One region of the Kocuria arenosa genome, then DNA from elsewhere that is predicted to be linked to it. Evidence: predicted binding sites of a transcription regulator. Region 1 holds the regulator's gene; the other holds the start of a gene.

Evidence for each region. Region 1 encodes HrcA, which represses chaperone genes, less so after heat shock. Its sites were predicted from a motif close to TTNGCACTCGNNNNNNNCGAGTGCNAA; they were not measured.
Region 2: a site for HrcA is predicted at 1,275-1,301, ahead of groES (co-chaperone GroES). Genes of this name have one in related genera too.

What each region holds. Positions count from the first base shown of each region.
Region 1 is NZ_JBHZTA010000002.1:302,312-305,673, forward strand. It holds gene ACFYE3_RS04800 (DUF3097 domain-containing protein) at 1-690, opposite strand, end outside; gene hrcA (heat-inducible transcriptional repressor HrcA) at 866-1,873, shown strand; gene dnaJ (molecular chaperone DnaJ) at 1,946-3,097, shown strand; gene ACFYE3_RS04815 (16S rRNA (uracil(1498)-N(3))-methyltransferase) at 3,094-3,362, shown strand, end outside.
Region 2 is NZ_JBHZTA010000021.1:4,617-7,978, reverse strand. It holds gene ACFYE3_RS18435 (siderophore ABC transporter substrate-binding protein) at 64-1,035, opposite strand; gene groES (co-chaperone GroES) at 1,467-1,763, shown strand; gene groL (chaperonin GroEL) at 1,923-3,362, shown strand, end outside.

The DNA.
Region 1 (3,362 bases):
GGTGCCCCGCGGGACCACGGGCCAGCCGTCGATGCCCAGCGTGCGCGGCTTGACCGCCTGCCAGATGTCGACGTACGGGTGGCCCAGCACCAGGACGTTGCCCGCGGCGCCGGGCAGGCGCATGGTCTCCGCGGCGATCCTGGACTCCTTGGAACCGGCCACGAGGTGGTCGACGAGGACGCCGAGCCGCCGCCCGGGGCCCGGCCCGAACTCCCGCACGGCGGCGGGCAGGTCGTCGATGCCGTGCAGCGGCTCCACGACGACGCCCTCGACCGCCAGGTCGTGCCCCCAGACCTTGGCCACCAGCTCGGCGTCGTGGTAGCCCTCGACCCACACGCGGGAGGCCTTCGCGGTGCTCGCGCGCAGCCCCTCGACGGCCACGGACCCCGAGCGCGTGCGGGAAGGCTTCTTCGCGGCGGGGGCCCGTCGGGGCTCGACGACGACCACGGGATCGCCCTCGAGCAGGAAGCCCGGTCCCAGGGGGAACGCCTTGACCCGCCCCCTCCGGTCCTCGAGGCCCATCACGCGCATGCCGCCGATGGTCTCCAGGGACACGACGGCGCCGACCCAGCCGGTCGTGACGTCCTCCAGCAGCATGCCCGGGGCGACCGGGACCTCCGCGGAGACCGGCCGGCGGCGGGCGAGGGCGTCGTCGTCGAGGCTGCGCGGCCCCCAGCCGTGGTCGCTCATGGTCGTCCTCCCGGGTCGCGGTGCCGCGCGTCCGGCGCGGATCAGCCGGAAGCGTACCAAACCGCGGGCGGCGGACCGGCCGTCGGACACGGGGGCTACACTGGACGGCGTTGGCACTGTGCCCACCCGAGTGCCAGGACGGGTCGGGGACGAGGACGAACCGGGGAGGAGCGACGTGAACCATCCGAGACGACTGCAGATCCTGCAGGCCATCGTGGAGGACTACGTGCACTTCCGCGAGCCCGTGGGCTCCAAGGCCCTCGTGGACCGGCACCGGCTCGGCGTCTCCTCGGCCACCGTGCGCAACGACATGGCCGCGCTCGAGGAGGAGGGCCTGATCACGGCCCCCCACACGAGCTCGGGCCGGATCCCCACGGACAAGGGGTACCGCACGTTCGTCGACCAGATCGCGGCCGTCAAGCCGCTCTCGGGCCCGGAACGACGGGCCATCCAGCGGCTGCTCGACGACGCCGCCGACATCGACGACGTCATGGAGCGCACCGTGCGGCTGCTCGCGCAGCTCACCCAGCAGGTCGCGGTCGTGCAGTACCCGCACGCCTCCGGCGTCACCGTGCGCCACGTCGAGGTCGTGGACCTCGGGGGCGGCCGGGTGCTCGTGGTGCTCATCCCCACCAACGGCCGGGTGGCCCAGCGCGTCGCCGTGCTGCGGGCGCCCCTCGAGGAGTCCCAGCTGCTCGAGCTGCGCGCTCGGGTGCTGGCCGCCGTGGTCGGGCGCTCCCTGACCGCGGTGCCGGACGCCCTCGCGGTGATGGCGGCGGGCACCGCCCCGCCGCTGCAGCCGGACGCCGCCGCCGTGGGGGAGGCCGTCGGCGCCCTCGCCGCCGGGGGTGCCGAGCACCGGATGGTCATGGCCGGCACCGCCAACCTCGCCCGCTCCACCGGGGACTTCCACCTGAGCATCGGCCCGGTCCTCGAGGCCCTCGAGGAGCAGGTGGTGATGCTCCGGCTGCTGTCCGAGATGGAGCAGGACGCCCGCGGGGTGGCCGTGCGGATCGGCACGGAGAACGCCGAGGGCCCCCTGTCCGAGGCCGCCGTCGTCGCCACCGGCTACGGGCCGCAGTCGAAGGTGGGGGTCGTGGGCCCCATGCGCATGGACTACCCGTCCACGATGGCCGCCGTGCGCGCCGTCGCCCGCTACCTCTCCCGTATCCTCGGGGGCTGAGCCCCCGCGGGCCCCGTTCCCCGGGGCCCTCCAGCGAAACCCACCACAGACCTCTCGACAGAACGGACCACGGTGAGCGATCACTACGAGACCCTGGGCGTGTCCCGGGATGCCAGCCAGGAAGAGATCAAGAAGGCCTACCGCAAGAAGGCCCGCCGGCTGCACCCCGACGTCAACTCCGGCCCCGAGGCCGCCGAGGACTTCAAGCGCCTCTCCCACGCCAACGACGTCCTCTCCGACCCGGAGAAGCGGCGCGTCTACGACGCGACCGGCAACGAGAACGGCACCGACACCGGCTTCGGCGGAGGGTTCCCCGGCACGGGCTTCGGCTTCGCCGACATCTTCGACACGTTCTTCCAGGGCGCCGGCGGCGCCGGCTCCGGCCGGCGCGGCCCCGCGTCCCGCACGCGCCAGGGCCAGGACGCCCTGATCAACGTCCGGGTCTCCCTCAGGGACGCTGTCTTCGGCACGGAGAAGAAGATCACGGTGGACACGGCCGTGGTCTGCCCCACCTGCGACGGCACCTGCTGCCAGGCGGGCACCCAGCCCGAGACCTGCGACGTCTGCCACGGATCCGGCCAGGTGCAGCGCCAGGTCCAGTCGATCCTCGGCACCGTGGTCACGGCGGCGCCGTGCGCCACCTGCCAGGGTTTCGGCACCGTCATCAAGCACCCGTGCCACGAGTGCTACGGCGAGGGCCGCGTGCGCGACCGCCGCCCGCTGACCGTCAAGATCCCCGCCGGCGTCTCGACCGGCAACCGCATCCGCCTCTCGGGGCAGGGCGAGGCCGGCACCGCCGGCGGACCGAACGGCGACCTCTACGTCGAGCTCAAGGTCGACCCCGACCCCACGTTCGAGCGCCAGGGCGACGACCTGCACGCCCGCGTCCGGGTGCCCATGACCTCCGCGGCCCTCGGCACCACCGTGACCCTCGAGACCTTCGACGGCGAGCGCGAGGTGCCCGTGGGCCCCGGCACGCAGACCGGCCACACCGTGACCCTGCACGAGCTCGGGGCCACCCGGCTGCGCGGCGGCGGCCGGGGCGAGCTGTTCGTCCACCTCGAGGTCGAGACCCCCACGGCCCTCGACGACGAGCAGCGCGAGCTGCTCGAGCAGCTGTCCCGGCTGCGCGGCGAGGACCAGTCCACCGGCACCACCCTGAACTCCCCGGCCGGCTCCGGCGGCTTCTTCTCCCGGCTCAAGGACAGGTTCTCCGACCTGTGAGCCGGCCGGTGTTCAAGGTCGAGCCGGGCCGGCTCACCGGCCTCGGCCCCGGGGCGGCGATCACCGTCACCGGCCCGGAGGCCCGGCACGCCGTCACCGTGCGCCGTCTCGCGCCCGGTGAGCTCCTCGAGCTTGTCGACGGCGCGGGGACCCGGGCCACCGGGGAGCTGCGCACGGGGGACCGGGACAGCATGGAGGTCGGCGTCGTCTCGGTGACCACCGATCCCGCCCGCACCCCCCGGCTCGTCCTCGCCCAGGCCCTCGC
Region 2 (3,362 bases), on a different contig from region 1:
GCACGGGCGCCGGGCGGTCGCCGTGCGGAGCAGCCGGGAGTCGCGCTCGACCGGCTCAGCGGATCAGGAGAGGGACTCCTGGATCTCGCCGATCATGGCCGGGAAGTTGTCCAGGCCGAAGCCGACTAGGTACCAGGCGGCGCTGTCCACGTAGGTGATCCGGTCCTGCTCCGCCGCGGTGGTGCCGTTGACGAGCTCGTTGTCGAGCACCTGCTGGGCGGCCTCGCCGCCGGACTGGCCGATGGCGGTGTCGCGGTCCAGCACGAAGAGGTGGTCGGGGTCCGCGGCGGCGATGGCCTCGAAGGAGACGGCCTCGCCGTGGGTGCCCTCGGCCTGGACGGCGGCGGCGGACTCGAAGCCCAGCAGGTCGAAGACGATGTTGCCGAAGCGCGAGTTCGGGCCGTAGGCGTTGACCTCGCCGGCGCTGGTCAGCACGAACATCGCGGTGCCGGCCTCGGCGGTCCGGGCCTTCGTCTCCTCGACCTGCTCCTCGATGGCGGTCAGCCGCTCCTCGACCTCGGTCTCCTTGCCGTAGATCTCGCCGAGGGTCCGGGACTGCTCGGTGAAGGAGTTCAGCGCGTCGGTCTGGTCGAGGGAGAGGTCCACGGTGGGGGCGATCTCGGCGAGCTGGTCGTAGAAGTCGGCGGTGCGCCCCGAGATGATGATCAGGTCCGGGGCGGCCTCGGCGACGGCCTCCAGGTCGGGCTCCTTCAAGGACCCGGCGTTGACGTACTCGTCCGACCGGTACTCGGCGAACTGCTCGGGCAGGCTGCCGCCCTTGGGCAGGCCCTGGACGTCCTCGTCCAGCGCCTGCATCGAGTCGAGGACCCCGAGGTCGAACGTGATCACGTTCTCCGGGTCCACGGGGACGTCCGTGGTGCCCTGCGCGTGCTCCACGCTGACGGTCTCCGCCGAGGCGGCGCTCGGCGAGCCCTCCTCGGTGGTCGCCGCGCCGGACGTCGAGCAGCCCGCGAGTGCCAGGACCGAGACGGCGGCCAGCAGGGCGGTGGAGCGGTGTCGGGGAGTGCGGTTCATGGTCTTCCTTCGTGCAGAGGGCGCCGAAGTGCTCCGGGGCGGAGCACACCGACGGGGTCCGGTGGGCGCGACGTACCCGCACACCGGTGTGCGGGGACGTCGGGGAGGGCACCGCTGCTCGGCCGAGGTAAGGGTTGCCTTACCGCTCAACCTAGAGGGTCGGGCGGGCGTGAGGCAAATCATTGGCGAACACCGGCATGACCTAATTGGTTCCGCGCCGTTCCCGGCAGCCCCGCCTGCTGGCACTCGCCTTGACCGACTGCCAGCCCCCTCCTACAGTTGGCCTTGGCACTCTCCGGGTGAGGGTGCTAAGGGCCAGGCGCTCGACCGGCACCGCGACGGCGGTCGGTGCGCCGACCGGCCCGAAGCCCGACGGCGGGCTCCGCCCGCGGTCGCCCACCGTTTTCCACCCCTACAGACAAGGAGAGATCGTGTCGGTCTCCATCAAGCCTCTCGAGGATCGCATCGTCGTCCAGCCGCTCGCCGCTGAGCAGACCACCGCGTCCGGTCTCGTCATCCCGGACACCGCCAAGGAGAAGCCCCAGGAGGGCAAGGTCCTGGCCGTCGGCCCCGGTCGTGTCGACGACTCCGGCAACCGCATCCCGGTCGACGTCAAGGAGGGCGACGTCGTGATCTTCTCCAAGTACGGCGGGACCGAGGTCAAGTACAACGGCGAGGAGTACCTGGTGCTCCCGGCCCGCGACGTGCTCGCCGTCGTCGAGAAGTAGACCGGGCCGCACCGACCCCGCGCAGACCGCGCAGTCCTGACGAAGGGTGCCCGCCGCACGCCCCGCTGTTCCGGCGGGCCCGCGGCGGGCACCCTTCGCCGATCCAGATCCCCGACATCCGCTGGCGACCCCAGCCACCCCAGAAGGAGCTCTTCGCCCATGGCCAAGCAGCTGGCGTTCGACGACGCCGCCCGCAAGTCCCTCGAGAACGGCGTCAACAAGCTCGCCGACACCGTCAAGGTCACCCTCGGCCCGCGCGGGCGCAACGTGGTGCTCGACAAGAAGTGGGGTGCCCCCACGATCACCAACGACGGCGTGACCATCGCCCGCGAGGTCGAGCTCGACGACCCGTACGAGAACCTCGGGGCCCAGCTCGCCAAGGAGGTGGCGACCAAGACCAACGACGTCGCCGGCGACGGCACCACCACCGCCACCGTGCTCGCCCAGGCCCTGGTCAAGGAGGGCCTGCGCAACGTGGCCGCCGGGGCCGACCCGCTGAGCCTCAAGCGCGGCATCGAGAAGGCCGTCGAGGCCGTCTCCGAGCGCCTGCTCGAGAACGCCCGCCCGGTGGAGGGTGCCAACGTCGCCCACGTGGCGACCATCTCGGCGCAGGACCCGGCGATCGGCGAGCTCATCGCCCGGGCCTTCGAGACCGTCGGCAAGGACGGCGTCATCACGATCGAGGACGGCTCGAGCACCGAGGTCGAGCTCGACGTCACCGAGGGCATGCAGTTCGACAAGGGCTACCTGTCCCCGTCCTTCGTGACCGACGCCGAACGCCAGGAAGCGGTCATGGAGAACTCCCTGGTGCTGCTGTACCAGGGCAAGATCTCCTCCGTCCCGGAGCTCATGCCCGTGCTGGAGAAGGTCCTCCAGGCCAAGAAGCCGCTGACCATCATCGCCGAGGACGTCGAGGGCGAGGCCCTGTCCACCCTGGTGGTCAACAAGCTGCGCGGCACCCTCGACGTCGTGGCCCTCAAGGCGCCCGGCTTCGGCGACCGCCGCAAGGCGATCCTGCAGGACCTCGCCGTCCTCACCGGCGGCCAGCTCATCACCAGCGAACTGGGCATCAGCCTCGACCAGGTCACCCTGGAGCAGCTGGGCACCGCCCGCCGCGTCACGGTCACCAAGAACACGACCACCCTGGTCGACGGCGGCGGCACCCCGGCCGAGATCGAGGACCGGGTCGCCACGATCCGCGCCGAGGCCGAGCGCAGCGACTCCGAGTGGGACCGCGAGAAGCTGCAGGAGCGCCTCGCCCGCCTGGCCGGCGGCGTCTCCGTGATCAAGGTCGGCGCGGCCACCGAGGTGGAGGCGAAGGAGCGCAAGCACCGCATCGAGGACGCCGTGTCCTCGACGCGCGCGGCCCTCGAGCAGGGCATCGTCTCCGGCGGCGGCACCGCCCTCGTGCAGGCCGCGAAGGTCCTCGACGAGTCCGACCTCGGGCTCACCGGCGACGCCGCGACCGCCCTCGGCATCGTCCGCCGCGCCCTCCGGCAGCCGCTGTACTGGATCGCCCAGAACGCCGGCCAGGACGGGGCCGTGGTGGCCTCCCGCGTGGCCGAGCTCGAGGCCGGCCACGGCTACGACGCCGCCACC